Regions from separate parts of the Priestia sp. HNGD-A6 genome, predicted to be linked through region 1. Evidence: a T-box and tRNA genes for the amino acid it is inferred to sense, from the RefSeq annotation. Region 1 holds a T-box; the other holds one or more tRNA genes.
What was found. A T-box is a leader RNA that pairs with one kind of tRNA and senses whether it is charged. The one in region 1 lies ahead of trpS (tryptophan--tRNA ligase), so its partner is inferred to be a tRNA-Trp.

Region 2: it has a tRNA-Trp gene. The T-box ahead of trpS (tryptophan--tRNA ligase) is inferred to sense a tRNA for this amino acid. The anticodon was not compared.

What each region holds. Positions count from the first base shown of each region.
Region 1 is NZ_CP138621.1:2,084,083-2,091,869, forward strand. Features, by position in the region: gene SCI76_RS10475 (ABC transporter permease) at 1-488, opposite strand, end outside; gene SCI76_RS10480 (ABC transporter permease) at 491-1,426, opposite strand; gene SCI76_RS10485 (peptide ABC transporter substrate-binding protein) at 1,524-3,170, opposite strand; T-box leader at 3,837-4,041, shown strand; gene trpS (tryptophan--tRNA ligase) at 4,118-5,107, shown strand; gene SCI76_RS10495 (YjbA family protein) at 5,137-5,886, opposite strand; gene opp4C (oligopeptide ABC transporter permease) at 6,186-7,100, opposite strand; gene opp4B (oligopeptide ABC transporter permease) at 7,112-7,787, opposite strand, start outside.
Region 2 is NZ_CP138621.1:530,442-538,228, reverse strand. Features, by position in the region: gene SCI76_RS02800 (endospore germination permease) at 1-184, opposite strand, end outside; gene SCI76_RS02795 (hypothetical protein) at 210-443, opposite strand; gene SCI76_RS02790 (endospore germination permease) at 540-1,661, opposite strand; gene SCI76_RS02785 (hypothetical protein) at 1,684-1,869, opposite strand; gene SCI76_RS02780 (hypothetical protein) at 2,166-2,435, shown strand; gene SCI76_RS02775 (phospholipase D family protein) at 2,802-4,196, shown strand; tRNA gene SCI76_RS02770 (tRNA-Trp) at 4,437-4,510, shown strand; tRNA gene SCI76_RS02765 (tRNA-Leu) at 4,537-4,618, shown strand; tRNA gene SCI76_RS02760 (tRNA-Gly) at 4,639-4,710, shown strand; gene SCI76_RS02755 (Na+/H+ antiporter NhaC family protein) at 4,926-6,326, shown strand; gene SCI76_RS02750 (GerAB/ArcD/ProY family transporter) at 6,525-7,625, opposite strand; gene SCI76_RS02745 (Ger(x)C family spore germination protein) at 7,646-7,787, opposite strand, start outside.

The sequences.
Region 1 (7,787 bases):
ACCATTAAAATAATAACCAGTAAAAGGTAAGGAACACCATATAAGATATCCGCAACACGCATCATTGTTTCATCCGTACGGCCGCCGCGGTATCCAGAGATGCTTCCCCAAACTACGCCGATGAATAAATCAATTAAAGCTGCTGCTAACCCGATAAATAATGAAATACGAGCGCCTTCCCACGTACGAGCAAAAACATCACGCCCTAATTCATCTGTACCGAACCAGTGCTCAGAAGATGGAGCCTGATTAGCATTCAGCAAATCATTGGTTGCATAATCATATTTCACCATCAATGGACCAAATATAGCCATAAAAACAAGGAGAACCATTAGTACTACACCAAACATAGCAAGCTTATTTTTGCGAAAACGAATAAAAACATCTTGCCAGAATGAAAGACTCGGTTTTTCAATCTTTTCTGCCTGAGCGTGGTCAATCCCTGCTGTTTCAAACATTTCTTTAGGAATTTTCGGAAGTTGCTGCATAGTTACTCTCCTTTCTTAGCACCTGTAAGTTTAATTCGAGGGTCAATGAAGCCGTATGCAATATCTACAAGCAAGATACAAAAAAGTAGTAAAATACTGTAGAACACCGTTACGCCCATAATCGTTGTATAATCTCGGTTTGAGATACTGAGTACAAAGTGTGAACCTAATCCCGGGATACCAAATATTTTTTCAATAACAAAGCTACCCGTTAAAATCCCTGCTACTAAAGGTCCCATATAGGATACGACTGGAAGCATCGCATTTCGCATGGCGTGCTTAACTGTAATAACGCCTCTGCTTAAACCTTTTGCTTTCGCTGTACGAATATAATCATTGCTTAATACTTCAAGCATACTCGACCGAGTTAATCGTGCGATAAACGCCATAGGGGTTGAAGCAAGCGCGAGAGCTGGTAACACCGTGTGTGCCCAAGATTCCCAGCGTGCAACCGGAAAAATTTGTAGTTTCATAGCCAGAACGTATTGTAATACCGCTGCCATGATAAAACTTGGAACTGAGATTCCTAGAACTGCAATAACCATCGCCGTGTAATCTTGCCACTTATTATGTTTTAAAGCAGCAATAACACCTAGTACTACGCCAATAGCAATCGCTATTAAAATAGCTTCCATCCCTAGCATGAATGAAACAGGGAATCCGCCGTTAATCAAATCATTTACCGTTTGGCCTTTATATTTGAAAGATGGACCAAAATCCCACTTTAAAATTGATGTTAAGTAATCAAAGTACTGATGGTACCAAGGCTGATCTAAACCGTAATACTGATTTAGATTTTTTTGAATTTCAGGGGGAAGCTGCTTTTCTGATGTGAATGGACCTCCTGGAACAGCACGCATTAAGAAAAAGGTCGCTGTTACGATCAGCCATAATGATAGAAACATATAAATAAGTCGTTTTCCTATATATTTGAACACCCTGACACACCTCCATATTTTTACAAAATTCGCGCACAAGAAAGAAAAGTATATGGAGCACCAGGCCCCATATACCCTTTGTCATAATTGATGTTACTTACTCAAAATGAGCCCACTTAATCTGAATGTCTCCAAGACCAGACATCACAACATCTTTCAGCTGCTTGTCTTGTACCCAAGCATTTGTGTAGAAGTAGATTGGTGCCACTGGCATTTCATCCATGAAGATACCTTCTGCTTTTTTCAACATTGCCTGACGTTTTTTAGGGTCTGTTTCTTTTTGAGAGTCAATTAATAACTTTTTATATTCTGGATTTTCCCAGTTTGTATCATTGTTTCCGCCTTTTTTGTCACGGAATAACTCTAGGAAGTTGATTGGATCGTTAAAGTCTCCTAACCAGCCCATACGCCCAACTTGATAATCTCCTTGGTGTAACTTTTCAATGTAAACAGCCCACTCAGAGTTGTCTAACTGTACTTTAATACCAAGGTTTTTCTTCCACATATCTTGAACAGCTTGTGCAATTTTTGCATGTTTTTCATCCGTGTTGTATGAAACCTTAATTGCTGGTAGTTCTGAAGCATCTTTAAGGCCCATTTCTTTCAAGCCTTTTTCTAAATATTCTTTTGCTTTTTTCACATCATTGTCTTTGAAGTAGCCTTTTTTGTTATCTTCAAACATTGTTGGTGGTACAGCCGCCATCGCTGGAACTGAACCGTCTTTTGTAATTTGTTCTGTAATACCTTTACGATCAATTGCATAAGCTAATGCTTTACGAATGTTCACATTGTCTAAAGGTTTTTGTTCTGTATTAAACTTGTACCAGTAAGTACCTGCAATCTCTTGAATGTTTAATGAACCGTCTTTCTTTAATTCAGGAAGTGCATCAGCTGGTAATTGACCGGTAGGCATACCCGCCCAGTCTAATTCACCGTTTTTGAACATTGAAAGCTCAGTGTTGTTATCATTGATCATGTACATTTCAACTTTTTTAAGTTTTACAGCATCTTTATCCCAATAGTTTTCATTAGGAACTAACTCAATTTTGTCATTATGTTTCCAAGCTTTAAGCTTGAAAGGACCGTTTGACGTATAGTTTTCGCCTGCATTTGTGTACCATTTTTCATTTGATTCAGCAATTTTCGTATTCACTGGGAAGTACGTATAGAAAGCTGTTAATTCTAAGAAATATGGCGTTGGGTTTTCTAATGTTACCTCAAGCGTTTTATCATCTGTTGCTTTAACCGCAACGTCATCTAATGAACCTTTTCCTTCATTAGCAGCCTGTGCATTTTTAACATAGTATAATTGATATGCATATTGAGATTCGTTTTTAGGATCTAACGCCCATTTCCATGCATATTCGAAATCTTTTGCTGTTACAGGGTCACCGTTTGACCATTTTGCATCGTCGCGAATCGTAAACGTATATTTAGTTTGATCATCGCTGACCTTTACATCTTTCGCCATGGCATTTTCAGGTTTTCCATCTTTACCAATACGAGTTAAACCTTCAAATGTTTGTAATAATACGTTTGATGACGTTGAATCATTAGCTAAGCCTGGGTTCAGTGAGAAAGGCTCAGTTTTAATGTTTACGCGAAGCTCTTGCTCTTTTTTCTTGTCGCCGCCATCACTGCTAGCATTTTCACTGCCACCAGATTCTTTGTTAAATCCACATGCAGCTAAAAACAAGCTCATGACAAGCAGCAAACTGAAAAGAATTGACAACCTTTTCTTCATTGCGTGTTACCCCCTATTAAATTTTGTTTGTGTGGCAACCATATTTTTTTGATATACACTAATTTCTTAATCCTCTTTCAATACAAAATAATCAGTTATTTTTTCACGTAGTAGAGCGTTAAAGACCTCACTGCAAAATTATTCTTCTACCCTATGAAACTGTCATCAATTGTTTACATGCTGTAAATCCAATGTATGCGCTTAATATGTAGAAGACTCATTCATTACAAAATTCGCTAATTGAAACAAAACATTGGCTATTTTGTTTTTTCTGAAAAATTAAGAAATTGTAATACCTTTGTAAAAAATATGTTTGTTACGCCTATTATAAATATTTTAAAAATTTATTGCAATACTATTATTTAATGGTATTTTTTTGTCATGAGGGAAAAAACCTTATCTTATAAGGATTGTGCCTACTTGTCAGACGTCTAAAATCTTTTTTGTAGTATAGGTATTACAATAGTATTACAAAGGCATTAGAAATACTAAATAAAAGATTTTTACCAAATCCTCCACCAAATTTTCATCAAGAAATGCTTTAATTAAAAGGTTCTTGTCTTTTTTTGCCGAAGAAAAATTCCAGTAAATTGTCTTATAAAACTTTTTAGCGATAAGATGTTTAAATTCCTGCTTTTTCGCGTTATAATAACGAATAACTATATAATTAAAGCTGTGAAAAAGAGTAGTATGCAGAATTTTCATTTTTAGAGAGTTTGTGGCTGGTGAGAACAAACATTGAAACCTGCAGAATGGACTTTGGAGCTTTCAAGTGCAAAGCTTGAACGTTGATCTCAACGTTACATGAATAAAGATAGTTCACAATAATGTGTGCTAATTAGGGTGGCAACGCGGTCCATTCGCCCCTAGCTTATGCTAGGAGCGGATGGGCCTTTTTATGTTGTATACGTAAACTAGCATCATATATGTGCAGATGAAAGGAAGATTTGATGAAAACAATTTTTTCAGGTATTCAACCAAGCGGTACAATCACTTTAGGTAACTACATTGGAGCGATGAAGCAATTTGTTGAACTTCAACATGACTATAACTGTCATTTTTGTATTGTAGATCAGCATGCAATTACAGCGCCTCAAGACCGTTTAGCACTTCGTAAAAACATTCGCAGCCTTGCTGCTCTGTATGTAGCAGTAGGAATTGATCCAGCAAAATCAACTTTATTTATTCAATCAGAAGTGCCCGCCCACACGGAAGCAGGATGGATGTTACAGTGCGTAGCGTATATCGGTGAACTTGAGCGTATGACTCAGTTTAAAGATAAGTCCGCTGGAAAAGAAGCAGTATCAGCAGGATTATTAACTTATCCTCCACTAATGGCAGCTGATATTCTTTTATACAACACCGATTTGGTTCCAGTTGGTGAAGATCAAAAGCAGCATTTAGAATTAACGCGTGACTTAGCTGAGCGCTTTAACAAAAAATACAATGATATCTTCACTATTCCTGAAGTACGTATTCCAAAAGTGGGCGCACGCGTCATGTCTCTTCAAGATCCTACGAAAAAAATGAGCAAGTCCGATCCAAACCAAAAAGCTTTTATTACGCTCTTGGATGACGCTAAAACGATTGAAAAGAAAATCAAAAGTGCCGTAACGGATTCAGAAGGTATTGTTCGCTACGATAAAGAAAATAAGCCAGGTATTTCAAACTTATTAAGCATTTATTCAATCCTAGCAAATAAATCAATCGAAGACATTGAAGCAATGTACGAAGGCAAAGGTTATGGTGACTTTAAAGCTGACACAGCTAAAGTAGTAGCTGAAGCACTTGCTCCAATTCAAGAAAGATATTATGAATTAGTTGATTCTAGCGAGTTAGATGATATTTTAGATCAAGGTGCCGATAAAGCAAATGCAACGGCTAATAAAATGCTTCGCAAAATGCGAAACGCAATGGGAATTGGCCGTAAACGTTAAAAAAAAACGACTGCTATGCAGTCGTTTTTTTAATTCACTTTTGGCTCTTGTTCAATTTCCCAAAGTTTTTCAAAGAAAGGTTGTCCTTTTACTAAGCGCTCGCATAATAATTTATGTTTCGGTGACCACCCTGACTTCGTTTCATCGTATAGCTGATTCCATACGTCTTGAAACGGCATCTCTTGAATGTCTTCGTATTTCGTTGGATTCCACTCTGTGTACCAGTAGCGGATTTGAGCTGTATTTTTTGTTGTATGTAGCTGATCAAGTGCCATAAATAACAGCTGTTTTAGCTGACGTTCTTTACGTGTTAGCCCTCTCATCGTTTCAGGAGACGGCGAAAGAATATGATGCTCTTTTTTAGTTAGCTCGTCTTCACTGAACTTGTATTCTAGCTCTTCTTGATCCGCAATCATCTCATAAACTAACTGTTCTTGTCTTGGAATTAAGCGGCTTTTTCGAATTGGGATATGATAGCCCATCGTATCAATTGCTAAAATATTCGTTCCATCTGTAACAATAAAACAATATTCAACCTGCGTGCGCTCATGATTTTTCCGAATGTATGCTTTCTGATAGACATCTTGTAGTAGTTGTTGAGGTAGCTCGGAAAGATCATTTTCAATGTAATGAAATAAAAGCGGATTTACTTTTAATAACGGTGCTTGATCGAGCAGTTCTACACAATCGTCTTTTCTCCACTCATGGAAATGACACACATTATAACCGTTTTCTTCGCCTTCAAACCAATTAACCCATACATCATGAAGATATAGCATAATTTACCCCTCACTTACTATCTGTTTGTTATCCATCAGTATAGGCAGAGAAAGGAATTTTTATTCCAAATGATGTTATTTTTCTAAAAATTAATTGTAAAATACCTTCGTTTTTGGTTATTATGCAAATGCACTTATTTCGAGGCTCAGACATAACGCCAGTGCTAATGATTGCTACAGGCTTCATGAACTATATCCACCCCTATAAGCAGAAAAAATCCGAGTTTCTTCTATAATAATAGGTTTGTCAGGAGGTCTGACAAACCTAAAAAAATCTATCACACTTTTGTGATAGATTTTTAACGAAGAGATTTTGGATTTAAAGCATCTTTTAATCCTTCACCAATGAAGTTGATAGCCAGGATCGTAAATGTAATAGCTAAACCTGGCGGAACCCACATCCAAGGCTTATTCTGCAGCACATCTGATTCCCTTGCTTCTGTCAGCATATTCCCCCAGCTCGGCGTATCAGCCGGCACGCCAAAACCGATAAAGCTAATCGCTGACTCAAACACGATAAGGATGGCCATCTGCAAACTGGCTTGAACCACAATCGTTGAAAACACATTTGGCAGCAAATGTTTGAAGATGATTTTAAACGGGCTGCACCCAATGGAAACAGCTGAAAGCACATATTCATTTTCTTTTTCAGCCAAGACTTTGCTTCGCACCAGCCGGGCCGTACTTCCCCAGCTTAGGAAACTAACAACTAGGATGAGCGTCCAAACGCCTGAGATTTTTCCAATTAGAATTGTATTTAACACTACAACAAAAACAATGAGCGGAAAGTTTAAGACAAAGTCTGTAAAACGCATTAAGAATTGGTCCACTTTGCCTCCGTAATAACCCGCAATCGAACCAATAAGAGTTCCGATTAAAATAACGAGTGTTGTACAAGCAACTCCAATCAGTAACGAAGTTCTTCCTCCATACAATGTACGTGCAAATACGTCTCGACCATTTGTATCCGTTCCAAACCAATGCTCACTGGAAGGCGCTGCATTCATCGCCATATAGTCGATACGTGTAATATCTGCTTTTGTAAGCAGAGGTGCAAAAATAGCAAGAAGCGTAATCACAATCATGAAAGCCAAACTTATCATGGCTAGTTTATTTTTTACAAACTTCTTTCGCGCAATCGCCCATGGAGAAAGGTTTTTAGGAGCTTTCATATTCACTTCTGGCTGTACATCTTTTTTCGTTACAATTTCCATACTTTCTCCTCCTAATCCAAACGAATACGCGGATCTGCTACGCCGTATAACAAATCAGCAACCAGATTCCCAACTAGTGTTAAAATTGAAAACAGCATTGTAAGCGACATCATAACTGAGTAGTCACGAGTTGCTACAGAGTCAACAAACAACTTTCCGATTCCTGGATACGTAAAGATTGTCTCTGTAATGATAGAACCGCTAATGATTGTTACAAGATCAAACCCTAAAAACGTAATAAGCGGAATCATTGAGTTGCGTAAGATATGAACATTATAAATTTTAGATTCTTTTGTTCCTTTTGCTCTAGCTGTGCGCACAAAATCTTTGCGACTGTTTTCAATAATATCATTGCGCAAAAATTGGGTATACTGCGCGGTCGACATCAAGCCAAGAATCAGTGCAGGTAATATAACGTGATGAATTCTACTTTGAATAAATTCCCATGATCCCTCTTTTAATCCTACTTCAACAGAACCGCTAAACGGAAACCAGCCTAACTGAAAGGAAAATAAATAAATGCCTACGATCCCTGCGATAAACGATGGAACCGCTAATGCAAAGTAATTATATCCTGCAATAAAGTTATCTGCTAAGGTATACGGTTTTCTTCCTGCATACATACCTAAAATAAATGCAAACACATACGTAATCAAAAGCGAAGTCAAAGCTAAAAAGATCGTATTA
Region 2 (7,787 bases), 1.6 Mb from region 1:
CGAGAGCAATATATACTTTCACTAATACAAATCCGCATGCTACTCCGAGGATAGAGGGAATCCAAGCAGTTTGCTTAGAATCAATAGTCATAGACGCTGGAGCAATAACAATTGTGCTTCCAATTGTATAAAGCATGACGAGCATGCGAAATTGAATCGTTGAAATTTTAACTACAGGTTTCACGGTGTTCACTTCCTCGTCTTACGTATTAAGATAATAAATGAAGTAAAAATATGCTGATTGGCCTGAAGATAGCAGCTGATAAATCAGAAGGATTTGGAACATATAAACCCAGTGCTTTACAGATGCTTACGGACATTCCAATTACAAGAACTGTGTAGAATAGCCATAATTCTTTCTTCGCTTTTTTTTGCCGTAAGTTAGGTACTTCAAACCAAATGACGAGCGTGCAAACAATAAGTAACCCCAATACCCCTAGCATAGACTAGCTCCTATACGTGAATAATTAATGTTATATTTTCCAGAAAAATAACTACTTATACTGAAGGTGCATTCTCTATTAAAGGTTTTTGATTTTTTAGTCGCTGTTAGAAGAATGCTGCTTTTTGTTTTGAATAAATCCTGCAATTAAAAGGAAAAGCGGATATAAGATGCCTACAACTAAGCTGTAGGGAATCCACGTTTTTGTATCCCAATCTTTTTGATAAGAAACGCTTGGATACACAATAAGGGAAAGTGTAATCATGATGAGTGCGACTGGAAAAGAAAATAGCTTGTAGTCCTTTATATGAAATACATTGGCAAACCCCAAAAGAGTAGCGTAAAAGTAAATGCAAAGCTTAAAAAAGAGAGTAATAAACCACAAAATAGCAATGACTACTTCAATTCCTTGAAGAAAGTTTCCTACATCAATTCTTCTTCCTAATTCATAGCTTGGAAACATGGTGATTTGGGAGTAATAAGGACTAAGTACTAAAATTCCGAGTAAGATTAACGTCACCATCACTAGCCCACCGGCTATATTCCCTATATAAAAAGATTGAGTGGACTTTTTTGTGTCTGGTGTATGAGAAGGAAAAATCATAAGAAGAATGGTATAAGTCAAAGAACTCATGCTTAAAAACGTTAAAACAGCACGAATAAAAGCTTTTGGATGTATTTCAAGCACAGGCTGAATATGCTCTATTTTAATTTGCGGAATCATAGACAAAATCAGAAGTCCGAATAATCCGACAAACCAAGGAAATAAAATCTCGGCACTTCGTGCAATAACTTCTATTCCTAGGCGTACTCCTACGATAACCACACCCATAAATGCAATGTGGATGGCTGTAAGCGGCGTGTAGGGAAGAATTTGTGTAGTGAGAAAATTCCCTACATAGTAAAGAACTTGACTGCTGATAAATAAATTGGATAATACAAAAACAGCAGAAACAATCTTTCCAAACAGTTTTCCTAAAATTTTTTCGTTCATTTCCATCAGCGTAAGCGTTGGAAACATTTTTCCTAGTGAGGTAAAAAGCAAAACTAAGCCAATTCCTGATGCTACACCGAAAAGTGCTGCAATCCAGGCGTCTTGATGAGCATCAGCTGTAATAGCGGCAGGCACAACAATAATTGTGCTCCCGATGCTATATAAAGTTACTAGCTTGCGAAATTGAGTAGCCGAAATATTGATTTCATTAAGCAAAATGAGCACATCCTTTTGCCATATACACGAATTAAGTGATCCAACGGAATAATAAGTGACTTAAAGGCTGAAACATTGCTTCTACCCAATCAGAAGGGTTCGGTAGAGGCAGTCGAAAGATTTTTGCAAGAGCGATCATCATACTGATTGTCATGAATAAAATAAAAATTTTCCGTTCCTTTTTATAAGAGGGTTGAGGTAATCTTTTTATTTCCATCCATATAATCCCTGCACAAATGATCAAAAAGGAAAGAAACAAGTGCATGCAGTCAACCCCAATATATTTTGACGTTCAAATAAGCTATTCGTATGATGTCCGCTAAAGAAAGTGATTATACATTTATGTAAAATATAGAAAGTATTTCAAGGGATAAAAGATATCATTGGATGCTCTTAAATAATAAAGGAATTCGTTATGCAAAATATTTACGCAGCTTCAAGCTATTGAAACGTCGTATGAATAAGTGGAAAAATGCCACACTATAGAGTGAACAAATAGAAAGGAGCACTATGATGAAAAAATTCCCATATAACAAAGATAAACAACAATCATTTCAAGCAGCACAGCAGGGGCATAAAGAAGCAGTAGATGCATATGAACAGGCAAATGAAGCTAAAAATGATGCATCGTATGGACATGAAGCGAAGCAAGCGATAGGTGAAGTGAACGAAGCCTCTCAGCAAATTGAGAATGCGCTTGAAAATGCTTCTGAAACACAGCGTCAGCGTTTAACTGAGTTTCAGCAAGACATAAAAGATATGGAAAACGACCTTAATCAATAAAAGAGTAGCTGTTTTACTTAGACTTACAGCAGGTTCATAATAGAGTATAAATTGCAAAAGCAGAAGATAATGAACTTCTGCTTTTTTTATTGGCAGAGTGAATGTAGGTTTCGTGTATATAATGGCTTCTAGCGGTTGTTTGGAGGGCAAGGCGAAGACTCCTATAGGGAAAACAGAATAGGTGAGACCCGGCAGGAGCGGAAGCGAAGGCTTGCACGGAAGTCAACAGTAGTGTAACAAATAATCCATCGTTCCATTCTTATTTTAAAAGGTATAGAAGTTAAAAAAGTAAGAATCCTAATAAAAACAGAACGATGAGAATGGAAAGGGATTGTGACAGGAAACATGCTAATAAATATACTAATAATGATTGTCGTATTGTACTTCATATATGTATTCGTAACTGCAGTGGTACTGTTTTATGTCCCTTTGCACAAGGGAAAAGACTTAAAAGTAATGAATACTGAGAATTTTTACGGAAAGAAAGAATCCACAGACCGCGTTATGCTTTTGGAAAACGGTTATTTTTCAGGGCTTGTTCGGATGCAGATGATTCAAGAAGCGAGGCATACAATCGATATTGCGTACTTTTCCATCGGCAAAGGTCGTTCGTCGGATTTACTTATGGGTGCTTTATTCGAAGCTGCGGACCGAGGTATACGTATTCGAGTGCTGTTAGACGGGATCTCTCATGGGCTAAAAGGCAAGAGAAAAAATGTTCTTTATGCTCTAGCTTTCCACAATAATATTGAATTAAAGTACTATGAGCCCTTTACTATTCTTAAACCTTGGACATGGCATAACCGTCTTCACGACAAAATAATAGTAGTCGATGGCCAATTAGGTATTAGTGGAGGACGAAATATTGGAGATAAATACTTGGCCAGTCAACCGGATAAAAATTTTGTCTATGACCGTGATGTGCTGATTTATAATACAAAGCAAGAAAGTAATAGTGTCATTCTTTCAATGGAGAAGTATGTAGAGAAATTATGGAACCACCCGTATACGGGCAAAGCTTTTCCAAAGCTCAAGAAAACTAAACAATTTCGTGGCCTTTCAGGAAAGAAATTGTTAATAGATCAATACGAAGAGGCCAAAAAAGCAAACGAACCCTTTGTCCATCCTTATATTGTATGGAGAGAATCAACGATGCCTACAAGAAAGGTTTCTTTTATTACAAACCCTATTCAAAGAATGAATAAAAGCCCTTTTATATGGAAAACGTTTATTAAGCTTTCCGAGCAAGCTGAAAAATCCATTGTCGTTCAAAGTCCTTATATTGTACCAACAAAAGAGATGGAACAGTATATAGATAAGTCAGTAAAATCTAAAGTGCGAAGAATTATTTTAACGAATTCTATTACGTCCACTCCGAATGCTATGGCTTTTTCTGCATACTTAGGAGTGAAAAATCGCGTCATGAAAGCGGCTTCAAAGCTTTATGAATATCAACAGCCTTATTCCATTCACGGGAAATCCGTTGTTTACGACCAGCGTTTGAGTGCAGTTGGTTCTTTTAACTTAGATTCACGTTCTGTATTTTTAAATACTGAATCGATGGTTATGATAGATAGTGAAGAATTTGCAGCCGAGCTAACAGGGGCTATTGAAACTAAAATTTCTCACAGTACGCTTGTGGGAAATGAGGGGGAACCTGTGGATTTTAATACGGATTCTCAAAAAAACGTGCCTCCTGTAAAATCTGCACTCCTCCATATTCTTTCAGTCTTCACGCGATTTTGGAGACATTTTGTATAGTTCTGCACTTTGCCTAAAAAAGGGCTTTTACAGAAAGCTTCTAAAAATAAATGGTAGAGGGTAAAAGGTGCTGCAACTGGCGGTGGAAAGTGTGAAAAGCTGTGATATGCCTCACAGTTTTTTTTGAAGTCGCCAGTACTAGTCATGATTCATAAAAAGGCCTATTGACGAAATTCCATATATGTTTTATTATAATATAGCGTCGTCAATAAACGAGGTTCTTTTGAAGAAGTCATTTCTAGGGGCATAGTTTAAAGGTAGAACTACGGTCTCCAAAACCGTCAGTGTGGGTTCGATTCCTACTGCCCCTGCCATTTTGGAGTTATTTTTCGATTCACACGCGGGTGTGGCGGAATTGGCAGACGCGCTAGACTTAGGATCTAGTGTCTTATGACGTGGGGGTTCAAGTCCCTTCACCCGCATCTTTACTTTTATATATTGCGCGGAAGTAGTTCAGTGGTAGAACACCACCTTGCCAAGGTGGGGGTCGCGAGTTCGAACCTCGTCTTCCGCTTCTTTTCAAAAGCAGTTTGCATGTGCAAACTGCTTTTTTTGTTGTAGAAATAAAGATTTTTACTATGCTGTTTTTAATTAGAAATAGTTTATTCAATCAGTGCTGCTTATACGTATCGTTTTCGTGAATATACACATATTATTGGGGTTACATTAAAAGCTAATGAACGATACGTGAAGACGTCTAATATGGTTTTTAAGATAGGGGAGAGTCCTATGGAATCTAGTTGGTTTTCAATTATACCGTTTTTAATTGTTATTCCAATAGCTATTTTCACCAAACAAGTGCTGCCAGGTTTGTTTTTAGGCTTATTAGTAGGCGCTTATTTGATTGATCATTCGATTGTCGGAGGTGTTGAAAAGTTACTTCACTACGTTGTACAAGCTCTTAGAAATAAAAGTAATATAGAAATCGTTGTCTTTTTATACGCGTTTTCAGGGCTTATCGGAATGATTAAGATGGCTGGAGGAGTTAAAGGTTTTGTGGAAACAGCTGCAGAAAGAATTGATACAAGAAAAAAAGCTCTTATTTTAACCTATGTTTCAACCATTGGAACATTCAGTGCTCCCACCTTTCGTTTTGTGACGATCGCGCCCATTATGAGAGCGCTGCTGAAAAAAGTGAAAATGACGACAGCAGAGCTAGGGTTTGTTATTGAAACAACTGCTACTCCCGTTATCGTCTTAATTCCCGTGGCAACGGCATTTGTAGGATATATGGTCTCAATCATTCAAATGGCAATTGATCATCAAGGCATAAAACAAGACGCTTATTCTTTGTTTATTCAAAGCATTCCTTATAATTTCTTTTCGATTGTGATTATTTTAGTAGGGATTTATTTCAGCTTTTTTCATCATTCAACGTCTACAGCTCCTATGAAGCTCGAGGAAGAAGACGAAAAAGATTGGCATGATTGTCATCCTTGCGTCTCGAAGGATTTGCCTTCTAAGCCTTGGAATTTGTTAGTACCTTTACTTGTTGTGATTTCACTTACCTTACTTTTAACATGGTGGAGTGGACATCGTAAGAGTCACACCTTTTTTGAAGCATTTATTAAAGCAGACGTGTTAGAAGCGATGGTAGTAGCTTTAATTATGACTACGTTAATTACGCTCATTTTTTTCTTGTTTCAGCGCTTTACATTACAGAATTTGCTTAATGGTTTTATCACAGGAGGCAATGACTTGATGTCCGTTATTTTGTTGTTATCGGTAGTATGGGGATTATCCGCTGTTACAGAAGACTTAGGTTTTTCAAATTTCGTGACGGCACATTCTAAGTGGATTCCTCAAATGTTTGTCACTCCGTTCATGTTTATCTTTGGAGCCGCTATTTCTTACTTTATCGGATCTGCTTGGGGCACGTGGGGGATTTTAATGCCGCTTGGCGTATCGCTTGCAAGTTCTGCAGATCTTTCTTTGCCGTTAATTATCGGTGCGGTGTTTGCGAGCGGTTCCTTTGGAGCGTTTTCTTCACCTTTAAGCGACGATACGAATACCATCGCCAAAATATTAGATTTATCTGTTATTGAATATGCCAAGTATAAATTAAAGCCAGCTTTAATTGCAGCGGGAATAACAGTTGCTTTCTATCTTGTTGTATCTTTCTTATTTTGAATGAGAAAAATAGCCGTCTAGTATCAATTTTTCATTTTTTTTAATTTAAAGTATGCATACAGTCCTAATGACAGGCACACTAGCATGATACAAGTAAGCGGAAATAAGATGGTATTAACAAAATGATCATAAAACCATATATACACGCACATCACCTCAATAATTTTAACGTCATTTTTTCTATTTAGTAGAGATACACTATCTGTGCTGCTTCTTCCTATTCTTCAAAAAGGCGATAATCAGAAGCAGTAGGGGTATGATAGAAAATAGCGGCATATGCAAAAGAAATCTCGCTACGTGTAATCCTTCATAAAGGTGTTCTTGAAAATTACTAGCGATTGTAATCGACAAAAACAACACAATGATGCCTAAAGGATACGCTAGACGTGAAGGAGATTTAATTTTAAATAAAGTAGCTGTACCTATTATAGAAGCATAAAACAAGATGCTAACTTTGAAATAAATCCCAATCACCATAGCGAACATAAAAAATACATCTAGACGCTCTAAAAAATCAGCTACTTGGATCGTTTGGACAGTACTAAGAAGAGGAAACTGTGACCTTGTCGTCAGATCAACTCCAAGCACGCTAATGTTAATAATCATCGTAATAATTAGATTAATTCCGCTTAATCCCGTTGCGCATAGCATGGTCACACTTGCTTTTTTGGGGTTGCTTAAGTAAGGAAGAAGCATAGTAAATACAATAGCTTCTGTGAAAGGAAAATATAGCGTTTCGGTCAAAGCAACTTTGGCAACAGGAAGTATTCCTTCTTTTAATACCGGCTGCAAGTTCTTAAAATCAACTAATCCTGAGCTAATAATTAAGATGAAGCCTGCAATAGCTAGAAAATACATAAAAATAAACAGAAGCTCTCCTGATCTCGCTATCGCTTCAATTCCTTTTCGGGTTATATAGATAATGACCAGCATCAATAAGGCATTGGCAATAAATAAAGGCGTATCCGGATAAGCAAAAGTAAGAAGCATTTCTCCGAAATCTCTTAGAACTCGTGATGCATCGTATAAAAAATAGACAATATATACGAATGCAAGAAGTGTTCCCAGTGCCTTACCTAAAATTTTCTGCATGTATTCTGTAGGGAGGAGGTCCGGATAGTAGGAATAGAGCTTATGATAGACTAAGAAGAAAAAAAAACTGCACAGCATTCCAATTAAAATAGCTAGCCATGCATCTTGCTTCGCTCTCATTGCAAGAGGAACTAATAAAGCGCTTCCCAGTTCGAATAATACCATGAGAATGAATAATTGAGTGGCGCTGATTTTTGCTTTTTCCATATAGCCAGAACCTCCTTACCTCATTGTTGTTTTTCTTTTACGCTAGAGAGAAACGATTTATTGCGCAGACCCGTTCGGCGAATGTAAGCTTCTACTGTAACGTCTACATCTAATTTTGGAAAATAAACGTCATCCCATTCTGATTTGAATTTTTCCCACTGA